DNA from 3 places in the Paenochrobactrum glaciei genome. Region 1 is predicted to be linked to each of the others. Evidence: riboswitches for the same ligand, from Rfam matches in the RefSeq annotation. Region 1 holds a riboswitch; each other region holds the start of a gene.
What was found. A riboswitch is a leader RNA that binds a small molecule or an ion and turns the genes downstream of it on or off. The one in region 1 is predicted to bind cobalamin.

Region 1 (4,295 bases):
ATGAGGTTTTATGATCCAATGACAAATATGAGATCGAGGTTAGCTGTTCTTTATCTGCCAGCAACATTGCCAGCTGATCCGTACACACATTAATGGATGCAACTTTTGGCGCGCTTTGTGCAGGGGCAGTGCTACCAAACAAAGCCAATAAAAACGCACCGACCAGCGATGCGCTTTTGCAAAATTCATGACCGGCACGGGATGCACCGGTCAGTTTGCCAATATATGAAAGTACAGTGCGCAAATTACGATGTCTTTCTGCACTCTTTGATGAAGGTCTGCGATCAATTAAAACGAACGGGTAAAGCCCAGGCTCATGGTTCGGCCTGGCATACGATAGCCTTTTGCTGTTTCATATTGTTTGTCAAAGATATTCTCTACAGAGAACTTGATCTGTGACTGCTGATCAAAAGCATAGAGCGCAACAAAATCCGCCGTAATATAACTATCAAGTTTATTTTTATTCGCTTCATCTGAATAACGTGACGAGCCGTAAAGAACGCGCGCAGTCAGATCAAGTTTCTCATCTGGGCGATAGCTAATCTCACCTGTAGCTTTAAACCGGTCACGGTTGGGCAGATAATTACCGTAATTTGCATCACTTCTGTTGATCGGATCCCGCAGATCTATACTGGCTTTCACAGCCCATTCATCATTAAACTGATGCGCGACAGTTGCTTCTACACCACGAATGCGCGCCTTTTGAATATTAAACGGATGCCATACATTCGTAACCGGATCTGGAGCCCATGCAATCTGATCTTTAACATCATTTTGATAAAGTGCTAAATCAAAGCTTGTTTGCTGACTGGCCTGCCAGTTCAAACCAATTTCAAACGAACCGGATTTTTCTGCCTTGAGATCAGGATTACCGGAATATGGGTAATAGAGATCATTAAAGGTAGGAGCGCGGAAACCCGTCGCATAAGAGCTGCGCAAGATAAGATCCTGCACGACTTCATAACTCGCACCAATATTATAAGTAACCTTATCACCAAATTGCTGATTGTGGTCATAACGCAGACCTGCATCAATCAACAATCCAGCATAATCAATCGAATATTGAGCGAAAAGAGCGCTCAAATTGCGGTGCGCTTCATCATAGGCATCACCACTAACCGAGCTGCCATTAATTTTTTCACGATAGAACTCACCACCAGCAACAATAATTTGCTGGGTTTTATCGGTATTGAATGCCTTTTGCGTGGAAGCAAAAATACCATAACGTTGTGTTTTAAACGTATCGCCATCGACTGAAGCGCGGAATTGTTTTGCTTTATCCAATGAGCTCGTCAGCTCAATGGTCGAGAACCAATCATCGCTATGATCGATACGTGTCCCAAAGCGGCCAGAGAAATTATGCGTGTCGGCAGAGTCGGGCGCTGTTGTATTGTAGCCATCATAATGATTGCGACCACGGGTATAAAGCCCGTCAAGATAAACCCGTCCCCACTCGACATCTTTGGCCAAAGACAGATTGACGCTTCCTTGTAGAAAACCGTCACGATCGTTTTCTGTTGGCGCTGTAGTAAAATCATAGCCTTGCGTACCAAGAATACTGGCACCCAAACCATATTCAATGCCGTTTTCCGCTTTGCCGGAAATATTTCCGGAAGCAAAGCCGCCCCAAGGATGAGTCACGCCCGTTGTCCATGACCCGCAATAGGATTTGCCATTTTCACATGCACCACCCTGTTTGGTGATGATATTAATAATACCGCCCATCGCATCCGCACCATATTGTGCCGAATGCCCGCCTTTGGCGATTTCAATCCGCTCAATTGATGCCAATGGAATACTGGAAAGATTTGGTGTACCGGATGTGGCCGAACTCATACGCACACCATTGACCAGCACAAGGGTCTGGCTGGATGAAAACCCGCGCAAAGACACACCCGAAGTTGCCCCTTGCCCGCCATTGGCGGTCATGGTCACACCAGTATAGGTTTTCAGCAATGATTGCAGATCGGGCGCTGCCGATTGTTCAATGTCTTTTTCGCCAATGACCGTTACGGAGGAAGTAGAGCGCTCCAAAGCACTGGCACGACGCAAAGGCGTTGTCACCGTAATGGTTTTTAAAACAATCTCGCCATTTTCATTCAGTGTCCCTTGTGCCTGAGCGCTCACAGAAAACACAGCCAATGCGCTCACAGCAACACCACTGAGCAAAACAACTTTTCTAAACATGTACGTTCCCCAACAACGCTTGTGAAAAGCCGAACCGACCTTTCGAAATAACCAACCGGTTGTCAGGAAAATTTCATCCGGACGCACGGCAACATTTGTTCAATGTCACCGCCACGGACGACCGCGCATGGACACACCCCGTATCCGTGCATGGGTGACCGGAAAAGGCAGGTCTCCTGACTTCCGGGTCTTCGCGCCTCTTTCACCTTCCCAATGGCTCAACGTCATCAGTGGTTTGAAATGCCAAAATTCTAGCATTTCAGGAAAGATCACTCGCCGGTTACAGTTGCGGGGGCAGCCACGGAATAAGATTCTTCAAATCACAAGATTGAGAATCCGCACCGTGTTCCCTTTTCATCTGCTTTTTATAAGCAGAACCTGTTCCATCTTCGGACGTAGCAAGCATAGCGCATAAATACAACACCCATAATTAACTAAAAATAAACCATGTTGCGTGCCTTTTAAAACAGTCTTCGCACATATTGTCTTAAGCGCCTTGCCGCCTGTGGCAAACTCACCTATTCCTAGTAAAAACGCGCATGAAAGAGGAGGCACCAGCCGTGCCGCAAAGAGCTTCGCCCCTTGCTCCGTTCCAGCACAAAACCTTCCGGGCCCTTTGGTCTGCGACGCTGGTTTCCAATCTTGGCGGGCTTATTCAGGCGGTGGGTGCCGGTTGGATGATGACAACCATCGCAACCTCCCAAGATATGGTTGCTTTGGTTCAAGCTTCCACCACTTTGCCTGTTATGGTGTTTTCTCTTGCAGCTGGTGCGCTGGCCGATAATTACGACCGCCGCCGCATTATGCTTACCGCGCAATCTTTGATGCTAATGGTGTCTTTAGCACTCGCGGTTTTTGCTTATTTTAATCTTCTGACCCCATGGCTGTTGTTAAGCTTTACCTTTCTGATCGGTTGTGGCGGCGCACTGCATAACCCTTCATGGCAGGCATCCATGGGCGATATTGTTCCGCGCGAAGATTTGCCCGCCGCCGTTGCGCTTAACAGTATGGGTTTCAACCTGATGCGTAGTGTTGGCCCGGCCATTGGCGGTTTAATTGTTGCTGCTGCCGGTGCGGCGATGGCCTTCATCATCAATGCTTTCAGCTATATTGCTTTGCTGCTTGCTCTATGGCGTTGGCAGCCGCCAAAATCGCAAAACACCTTGCCGCGAGAATCCTTTGGCCGTGCCATTGCCGCGGGTCTTCGTTATGTTTCAATGTCGCCAAATCTTTTAAAGGTTATGTTTCGCGGCTTTTTATTCGGTCTTTCCGGCATTGCCATTCTGGCGCTTTTGCCGATTGTCGCGCGTGACTTAGTTGCCGGTAACGCATTTACCTATGGCATGATGCTTGGTGCTTTCGGCCTTGGTGCAATTGGTGGAGCGATGCTCAGCGCACGCCTGCGCGAAGTGATGAGCAATGAATGGATCGTGCGTCTAGCATTTTTAATGTTTGCCGGAAGCTGCATTTGCTTAGGCCTCAGCACCCAATTTTGGCTGAGCTGGTTACTGCTTTTGCCTGCCGGTGTTTCATGGGTTCTTGCCCTGTCGCTGTTCAATGTCACTGTGCAGCTTTCAACCCCGCGCTGGGTGGTTGGCCGTGCCTTGGCACTTTATCAAACCGCAACATTCGGCGGCATGGCAACAGGCAGCTGGATATGGGGTTCTATCGCTGAATCTCACGGTGTTGACCTGTCGCTCATTATCGCAGGCATTGTGCTTATTGGTGGTGCTGCGGTTGGCCTGATGTTCAAACTGCCGGAATTTGATGCTCTCAATCTTGATCCGCTCAACCGTTTCAACGAGCCGGAACTCAAACTCGACATCCGTTCCCGTAGCGGCCCGATTATGATTATGATCGACTATAAAATCGATCAGGACGACGTCACCCAGTTTTTAAGTCTGATGGCCGACAGACGCCGTGTGCGTATTCGCGATGGTGCCCAGCAATGGGCCTTGTTACGCGATTTGGAACACCCGGAAACATGGACTGAAAGCTACCATGTGCCGACATGGGTGGAATATGTGCGCCATAACCAACGCCGCACACAAGCGGATGCTGAAATTTGGGAACGTTTGAAAGCCCTGCATCGCGGAGAAAAGCCTCCG
Region 2 (4,295 bases), on a different contig from region 1:
CCAATCATTCACCTCGTCAAAGAAAACATTGAATGCCGGTTCGTCAAACTGGATGATGTCAACACCGGCAGCTTCCAGCTCCTTTGCTTCTTCATTGAGGATTTTAGCAAATTCCCAAGCAAGCTTTTCACGGCTTTTATAATGCGCATCGTAAAGCGTATCGATCATGGTCATCGGACCAGGCAATGCCCATTTGATCGGCTGCTTTGTCTGTTGACGCAAAAACTTAGCATCTTCAACAAAAACAGGCTTTTGTCGTGATACAGCGCCAACAACTGTCGGCACACTGGCATCATAACGGTCACGAATTTTTACCGTTTCACGCTTTTCAAAATCCACCCCGTCCAAATGCTCGATGAATGTGGTGACAAAATGCTGACGTGTCTGCTCACCGTCACTGACGATATCAATTCCTGCCTGTCGCTGATCATCCAAAGCCAAACGCAGAGCGTCTTGTTTGCCGGTCACTAATTCTTCGCCTTGCAGTTTCCACGGCGACCAAAGTTTTTCCGGCTCTGCAAGCCATGATGGTTTTGGCAAGCTGCCGGCGGTTGAGGTGGGCAAGAGTGTTTTCATAATAGGCAACCTTGTGATTTTAATTTCTCAATGCGCGTAATTGGCAGACCATTCTTCAAGAATGGCCTTGTATGGTTTAATGAAGTGCTCTTCAGCAAACTTTCCTTGCTTGGTCGCCATCCGGCTGCGCTCTTCACGGTCATAGACGATTTGTGTCAATGAGTAATCCGCATGTTTCAAGCTCGGCTGATAACGAGCGCCTGCCTGCGAATTGGCATTGTAAATTTCAGGGCGATAAATCTTCTGGAAAGTTTCCATCGTGCTGATCGTGCTGATCAGTTCAAGATTAGTGTAATCGGTCAGCAAATCGCCGCTGAAGTAAAAAGCCAAAGGTGCAGCACTGTTCGGCGGCATGAAATAGCGCACCTGCAAGCCCATCTTTTCAAAATACTGATCAGTCGACGAAAACTCGTTTTGGAGATATTCAAAGCCCAAAACCGGATGATAATTGCCTGTGCGATGATATGTTTTGCTGCTTGAAGCGCTTAAGCAAATGATCGGTGCTTTTGTAAAGTTCTCTTTATAGACGCTCGAATTAACAAAGCATTTGAATAGCTTACCATGTAACTCGCCAAAATTTTCCGGCAGGCTAAATGTTGGCTGATCACGATTATATTCAGGCAAAACAATGCTAAAATCATAGTCGCGCACATAAGAAGAAAAATTATTGCCGACAATGCCTTCAATACGTTCACCGCTTGCGCGGTCAACAATATTGGTTTTCAAAATTTCAATCAGCGGAAAAGCATCTTCATTGCTGTCGGCATCAACGCTCATTTCAACCGTAACGATCTCAATTTCCACCGCATAACGATCGCCATTCGGGTTATCCCAATGTGCCAAAGCGTTGAAGCGATTATCAATCATCCGTAATGCATTGCGTAAATTTTCTTGACGATTATTACCTCGCGCCAGATTGGCAAAATTCGTGGTAATACGTGTACTATCCGAAGGATGATAATCTTCATCAAAAGAAATAGTTTTAATTATAAAGTTGAATTTTTTTGTCATCGCGTCCGGCATCCTAATTCCTGAGATAAACCAATTTAATTGCTTGCGTCTTGAGGGTTTTCTCTCTCAGCAATCTTTCCTGCCGCTCAACATCAAGGGCGGCCAACGGGTTATGCCTGAGCCATCCGATGAATAAAAATGATTTGATCTCATCAAAGTATGAGGTGTGCTCATGCTTTGAATGGGGTTCGCTGAAAAGTCTCAGCGCAGAACAACTTGACCCGCATGGTTACATAGGGCATTGCTCATTTGTCGGGGTTCTATGGATGACAAGTCCGGAGCTAAGAGGGAATTCGGTTTTATGCCGAAGCTGCCCCCGCAACTGTAAGCGGCCAGCAAATGCCCATAAATGTCACTGAGTTCATCTCGGGAAGACGGGCAAAAGCGTTTATCCGCGAGCCAGGAGACCTGCCACGACAAATAGAGTTCACGGGCGGGGTGTCCCGGAGTGCCGCTTTTGCGCTCGGGCTTCCGTGCGGATGTTATTGCGTCATTTCACTGCCCTGTCATTTATAAAAGGGCGGCTATCACCATGCTGGACAGGCAACATTTATCGATCCTGCGAGAAGTTGATCGCTTGGGCAGTCTCACTGCCGCAGCAGAGCGGCTCAACGTCACGCAATCCGCACTAAGCCACACAATCCGTAAACTCGAAGAACGTTACGGCGTTGCGATGTGGGAAAAGGATGGCCGCAATCTTCGCCTCACCGAGGCAGGACACTATCTCGTAACGCTTGCCCAACGCGTACTGCCACAGATCGAGAGAGCCGAAGATGTTTTGTCGGATTACCGTTATGGTAAACGCGGTTCGCTTAAAATCGGCATGGAATGTCACCCATGCCATCAATGGCTGATGAGCGTTACAAAACCCTATCTGGTCGAGTGGCCTGATGTTGATCTGGCGCTCACTACTTCATTTACCTCTGGCGGCGTTGCCGCATTAACGAGCTATGAAATTGATATTCTGATCACGCCAGATCCGATTGAGGCGCAAGGCATTCATTATATTCCAGTTTTTGATTACGAGCTTGTATTGGCCGTTCCGGTTAATCATCCGCTTGCGCATGAAAATTATGCCGAGCCTGCTGACCTTTTGGAAGAGACCCTTTTCACCTATCCGGTGCCTCCTGAGCGGCTCGATGTATTTACACAGTTTCTTGTGCCCGCGAATTGCCGTCCGCGGCATCATCGCAGTGTTGAGACAACAGAAATGATGTTGCAACTTGTTGCAGCAGGGCGTGGCGTCAGTGCTATCCCAAGCTGGCTGGTGTGCCAGCAAGCAGAAACATTAGGGGTTCGCCCTGTCAGAATTGGTAATGCCGGCATCCACAAGAGCATTCACCTTGGGCTTAGAAGCGGCGACGAAACCGTCGATTTCATCGCCGGATTTCTTGCAACCTCACGTGAGATAAAAGCATAATTCAAAAATGTACATGTTTTGAAACAAGACGCCCTGCAATCCATATCAAGAATTGCAGGGCGCAATGTATTCATTCAATTTTAGTTCATGAATAGACCAACACCAGGTGCGATTGGCCAGCCCATTGTCATCCAGAAAATAAGGAACAATGTCCACACAATCAGGAAGCCCATTGCGACAGGTATCGTCATTGAGGCCAAAGTTCCAATACCTGCATCTTTCTGGTAGCGCTGCAAATAAGCCAAACAAACGGCAAAATACGGGCTCATCGGCGAAATAATATTGGTGGCAGAATCCGCAATTCTAAATGCTGCCTGCACCAGTGCCGGCTCAAAACCAATCAGCATCAACATCGGCACAAAAATTGGTGCCATCAGCGACCACTGTGCCGAACCGGATGTGATGAACACATTCATCACCGCTGCAAGACCAACAAAAGCCACCAAAAGCGGAGTGCCCCCAAAACCACTGCTATCCAGCAAATGTGAACCACCAATGGCAATCCACTCGCCAAGGTTTGTCCATTTGAACCATGCCAAAAACTGCGAGATCGCAAAGAACAGCACCAATGTCGGCGCCAATTCCTTGACGGATTCACTCATATAGCCAACGGCATCACGTGCTGTTTTAATCTTGCCGGTTGTGGTGCCAAAAATACAGCCGATCACCACGAAATAAATACCAAAGAGCGCAACCGCACTATTAAGCAAAGGTGATGGAACCAATCCGCCTTCTTCATTTCGCAATGGTGAGCTGGCAGGCCAAACGGCCGCAACGACCAGCGCAATCATAATCAGAGTTGCCCAGCCGGCACGCTTCAAGCCTTTTACTTCCAATGCATCCGGTTCTGTCAGTTTCAACTCAACATCGCCGGTATATTTGCCAACCATTGGCTCAACAATGCGCTCAATAATAAACGCACCAACGAAAGACATCAGCAATGCAGAAGCCGCAATGAAATAGTAATTATCAAGCGGAGAAATATAGGCCTGAGCATCAACCGTATGCGCTGCACTCGTTGTAATACCCGACAAAATAATATCAGTCGGTGTAATGAGAATACTCGCATCATAACCCGCACCAACGGCCACATAGCCGGTAACCGCGCCCACCAGCGGATTACGTCCCATTGCCTGAAAGATAATGGCAGAAAGCGGGATAAGGATAATATAAGCGGCATCGGATGCAACATGACTGCACATACCGACAAAGAAGATCATAAATGTGGTCAGATAACGTGGCGCTTTAATAACGCTGACCTGCATAAAAGCAGCAATTAAGCCGGTTT
Region 3 (4,295 bases), on a different contig from region 1:
AGCCAGTGCCGTGGTGAAATAAGCCTGTTCACGCGTATGCAATAAATCGCGGCGATAAACCCGCGTCAGCACACCAAGCGAATGCAGGCTGATGATAATAATCGGCAAAATATAAGCGCTGTAACTGCCAGAAAACGGACGCAGTATTTTAAAATAAACGCCGAAGAACCATAACAAAATAAGCGCTAACCAGAAGCCCGGCATTGTCTGCACAAAGATCGATAAAAAGCGGCTGGCACGATCAATGACGCCTTTGGGCTTCAGAGCTGCAAAAAAGCCAAACGGAATAGCCAGTAAAATTGCCAGTGTCAGACCGCTTAAACCAAGCGCTAATGACACGGGCAGGCGGCGCAAAAATTCAGTTAAAACCGGCTCGCCTGTGCGAAAAGAGCGCCCCCAATCGCCACTGACAAAACCTTTCAGCCATACCAGATAACGCTCCCACAATGGCAGGTCGAGCCCCCATTGTGTGCGCAGTGCTGCCACCGTTTCATCAGTGGCAGCAAGATTCCATGCACGAATGGCAATCATCACCGGATCGGCAGGCATTGAAGCTATAATGCAAAATGCCAATAGCGATATGAGCAAAAGGCTCAAAGCGCTGCGCGTCACACGTTGAATGATTGCCTGCATCATAATGCTATTTTACTCGCCCATATCCGCGCGCAGCACATGATAATCCGAGCCCCATGGCTGGTAATTTTCCAACCGCTTGGAAAGGCCAACCGTCCAAACCGGAGAAACAAGGAAGGAGGCCGGAACATCTTCAAACAGTTTTTCCTGCGCCAGACGTGCAATGTCTACACGTTTTGCCATATCGGTTTCACTGGCAAAACCATCAATGATCGTGTCAAACGCGCTACTTGCATAACGACTGAAATTAAGCGATGCACCAGTGCGCAACATCGAATTGAGGAAGAAAGCCGGATCACCTGTTGGTGCGGTATGCTGTGCCCATAAGAAGACATCAAAATCGCCTTCAGCACCATATTCATTACCATTTTCAACGATTTTTGTTTCTACCTGCGCACCCATCGCCATCAGCGCTGATTTCATCACCGGAATCATGGTCACAAAATCGGCACGCTGCGAGTAGGTAGCAACCAGCAAGGACAATGGCTTGCCGTCTTTTTCACGAATACCAGACGCGTTCTTCACCCAACCGGCATTATCGAGAATTTTCTCAGCCTCGGCTAAGTCTGTGACACGCGGCTCTTTCATCGCAAACGGGAAATAAGCGGCATAAGCGCCAGTGGCAATATTGCCGGCATTGATCGACTGAATAAGTTGTGTGCGGTCAAGTGCCAGATCAATGGCGCGGCGCACCTGCACATCTTGCAGGGCAGGGCGGCTTGTATTGAGGAAAGCAAAATACTGATAGCCGACATCAAAAGATTTTAACACCAGATCAGAATTGTTTTTCAAACGCGGCAGAGTTTCGGATGGCAGGCCAAAGGCCAGATCCAGCTCGCCGGATTCAAACGCCAATGCCAGACTTTGACTGTCGCCGAATTTTTGCAAATGAACAGGTGAGCGTTTTTCTGCACCTTCAAAATGCGGATTGGCAATCAGTTCAAGCGATGTATCAGCCTTAAAAGCGCTGATCGCATATGGACCTGTATAGACCGCCTCGCCCTTGTCGTTAAGCTTATAAACAATGAGCGGCCATTCGGCAAAAAGCGCCTGAATGAGTGCCACCGGTTTTTCGGTGTTGACCATCAGTGTCAAATCATCCGGCGTTTCAAACTTAATCAGACCACCGGTTGCGTGCGCCGCTTTATTGAGTGCAAATGTATTATCAAAACCGGAAGCAATCGCTTTCGCCGTCACGGGCGTACCATCTGAAAATGAGCGATCTTTTTTGAGCGTGATTTTCCAGTTAAGATCATCAATGCGCTCGGCCGTCTGCGCCAGTTCCGGCACCAGTTCACCAGCCTGATTAACCGTGTACAGATTTTCACCAACACCATGACTTGCCAGCGCCCAGCCGTTAGAGCCTTTCGCCGGATCAAGTCCATTGGTCATAAAGCTTTGCCCGATGCGCAAAATTTCAGCGCTGTGCGCAATTGAGGCAACACCCACCAATCCCGATACAACAATGAGGGAAGCCAGCCATTTCTTTAAAATTGGACGCATGATAATCTCCGTTGAGGATGCGACATAAGACACTTAGAAATTTTAAACTTTGCGCAAGCGCTGCTTTTTACCGCTAGCGCTATAGGCATAATCTTCCACCGGCTGACCACCCAGCAGATGCTCAGTGATGATGCGATCAATCGCTTTTTCAGTGACACCGCCATACCAAGTCCCATCAGGAAAAACCTGCACGACCGGCGCCAGATTGCACGGGCCCAGACAGCTGGTTTGCGCACTCATCATACCGTCTCCGACGATGCGTAATTTTTGCCGCTCCTGCTCATTGCGCAAGTGGCACCAAATCGCATCAGCCCCTGCCGCCTGACAGGCACGACCTTCACACACCAACATGCGATATTTTTGCGCCGGTATCAGCGAACCTTCATTAAACGGTTTTTCCAGCGGGGGGAGGGGAATGGATTGTACTGTCTGCTGCAACAGGTTTTTGAGAAGCTCCGCCCAATGCGGGCTTTTATCAAGCGTCGCGCCCAGCTTAATTTCCGGCCATGATTTGTCACTTTCCTGCTGCCAGCGGCGCAGCGCTTTAGTGATCCATAGCTGAAAGCTCGGCTCCATCGGCAAGACAAGCGGCAGCACCAAAATCTGATCAAATGACTGCTCTGTAAGTTCCAGCAAAGCCTGTTTGAAAGACGGGCGCCCTTGCTCACTAAAGGCATAGATAATGTGAGCCTGCGGATATTGCACGGCTGCAAGCTCGGCAAGCTTTTGCATATCCTGATGAGGCGCTGCGGCAAAGGCAGATTTAGCAAGCAAGATCACAGCCTCTCGTGTGGCTGCTGCCACAGGCACTTGATCTTCTAAAGCTCCAAACTGATCCATATTGACCTCCACCTCAAATCCAAATGAGGCGGAAAGAAAATGCGCATATGGTTTAATAACACCCATTGGCGCATTCTTGCGGCACACCCCGACCACAGAATTCATCGCGTCAGGGCAGGTCTCCTGGCTCACGGGTCAGTGCTTTCAAGCCGCCTTCCCGACAGTTTCCTGTCAGTGACATATTAGCTTTCAGCTCGCCGTTCACAGTTGCGGGTCAGCTCCGGTCTTGCACCGGATTCCCTCTTAAGCTTCCGGCGTCAACCGGAAGACCATGACGGTGCAAAACTATAGTGAGGCGTTGATAAGTCAAGCGGGATTGAGGCACTTTCCAAACTGTTCCCAACAGGGAACTATCAAGCACTGAGATACGAATTGAAGCGTCAATTTTAAAAGTTCCCAGCTGGGAACTCGTGTAAAAATGGGCATTTGCACTTAACTACAGAATCGGACATATTGAAGCTACGCTAAATTGTCGTATTTCGGAAAGTTTGCGTATTTTGAAGGTCGTTAACTGCTTGTTAACCATATGTGGTCTAGAGCAATATACGGTTTAAGGAGAAATCGGTTGTCTCGTCATTTAAGCAGTTTGCATTTTATGAACACCTTTTCGAGCAAGCTCGACAAGGCGCTGAATAATTTATCCCTTGCACAATATCCGCCGGATGCTTTCCGCACCATGCGCAAATTCACCTCCACTGAGGTCGCAGGCTTATTGGGCGTGACCGAAGCTTACATTCGTCAGGTCTCGTTAAAAGGGCAGGGGCCTGAACCGGAAACACTGGCCAATGGTCGCCGTCTTTATACACTGGAACAAGTGTTGGAGCTGCGGATGTATCTGGCCGAAAACGGCCGCAAAAAATGGATTAATCCGCGCCGCGTTGAAGGCGAGGAATGCCAGATCATTGCCGTCACCAACTTTAAGGGCGGCTCGTCCAAAACATCCACCACCATTCATTTAGGTCATTGGTTGGCTTTGCGCGGCTATCGTGTGCTGGCCGTTGATATGGATCCGCAGGCATCTTTAACCTCGCTGCATGGTGCTTTGCCTGATTTTGATTATCGCGACGGGGATACGCTCTATTCCTCCATCCGCTTTGATGATCCGATCCCAACACAGCAGATTGTACGCAAAACCCATATTGCCGGTTTTGATGTTATCTGTGCCGGTTTGGAACTGACCGAGTTTGAAACCTCCGTAGCGCTTGAAATGCGTAAAAGCGGTGGCACCGGTTTCTTGCTGCGTGTTTCGCAAGCGCTTGAACAAGTGGCCGATGATTATGATGTTATCCTGCTGGACTGTGCGCCATCACTCAACTTCC

Region 2: linked by a shared signal. The riboswitch ahead of ABDZ76_RS14015 (LysR family transcriptional regulator) and the one ahead of ABDZ76_RS13385 (TonB-dependent receptor plug domain-containing protein) in region 1 are both predicted to bind cobalamin.
Region 3: linked by a shared signal. The riboswitch ahead of ABDZ76_RS14955 ((2Fe-2S) ferredoxin domain-containing protein) and the one ahead of ABDZ76_RS13385 (TonB-dependent receptor plug domain-containing protein) in region 1 are both predicted to bind cobalamin.

What each region holds. Positions count from the first base shown of each region.
Region 1 covers NZ_BAAADE010000006.1:30,842-35,136, forward strand. The annotation lists gene ABDZ76_RS13380 (ABC transporter substrate-binding protein) at 1-166, opposite strand, end outside; gene ABDZ76_RS13385 (TonB-dependent receptor plug domain-containing protein) at 289-2,187, opposite strand; cobalamin riboswitch at 2,337-2,584, opposite strand; gene ABDZ76_RS13390 (MFS transporter) at 2,748-4,295, shown strand, end outside.
Region 2 covers NZ_BAAADE010000007.1:49,730-54,024, forward strand. The annotation lists gene ABDZ76_RS14005 (methionine synthase) at 1-576, opposite strand, end outside; gene ABDZ76_RS14010 (DUF1852 domain-containing protein) at 604-1,587, opposite strand; cobalamin riboswitch at 1,826-2,017, shown strand; gene ABDZ76_RS14015 (LysR family transcriptional regulator) at 2,120-3,007, shown strand; gene ABDZ76_RS14020 (AbgT family transporter) at 3,088-4,295, opposite strand, start outside.
Region 3 covers NZ_BAAADE010000009.1:18,734-23,028, reverse strand. The annotation lists gene ABDZ76_RS14965 (ABC transporter permease) at 1-636, opposite strand, end outside; gene ABDZ76_RS14960 (ABC transporter substrate-binding protein) at 646-2,136, opposite strand; gene ABDZ76_RS14955 ((2Fe-2S) ferredoxin domain-containing protein) at 2,179-2,976, opposite strand; cobalamin riboswitch at 3,073-3,265, opposite strand; gene repA (plasmid partitioning protein RepA) at 3,542-4,295, shown strand, end outside.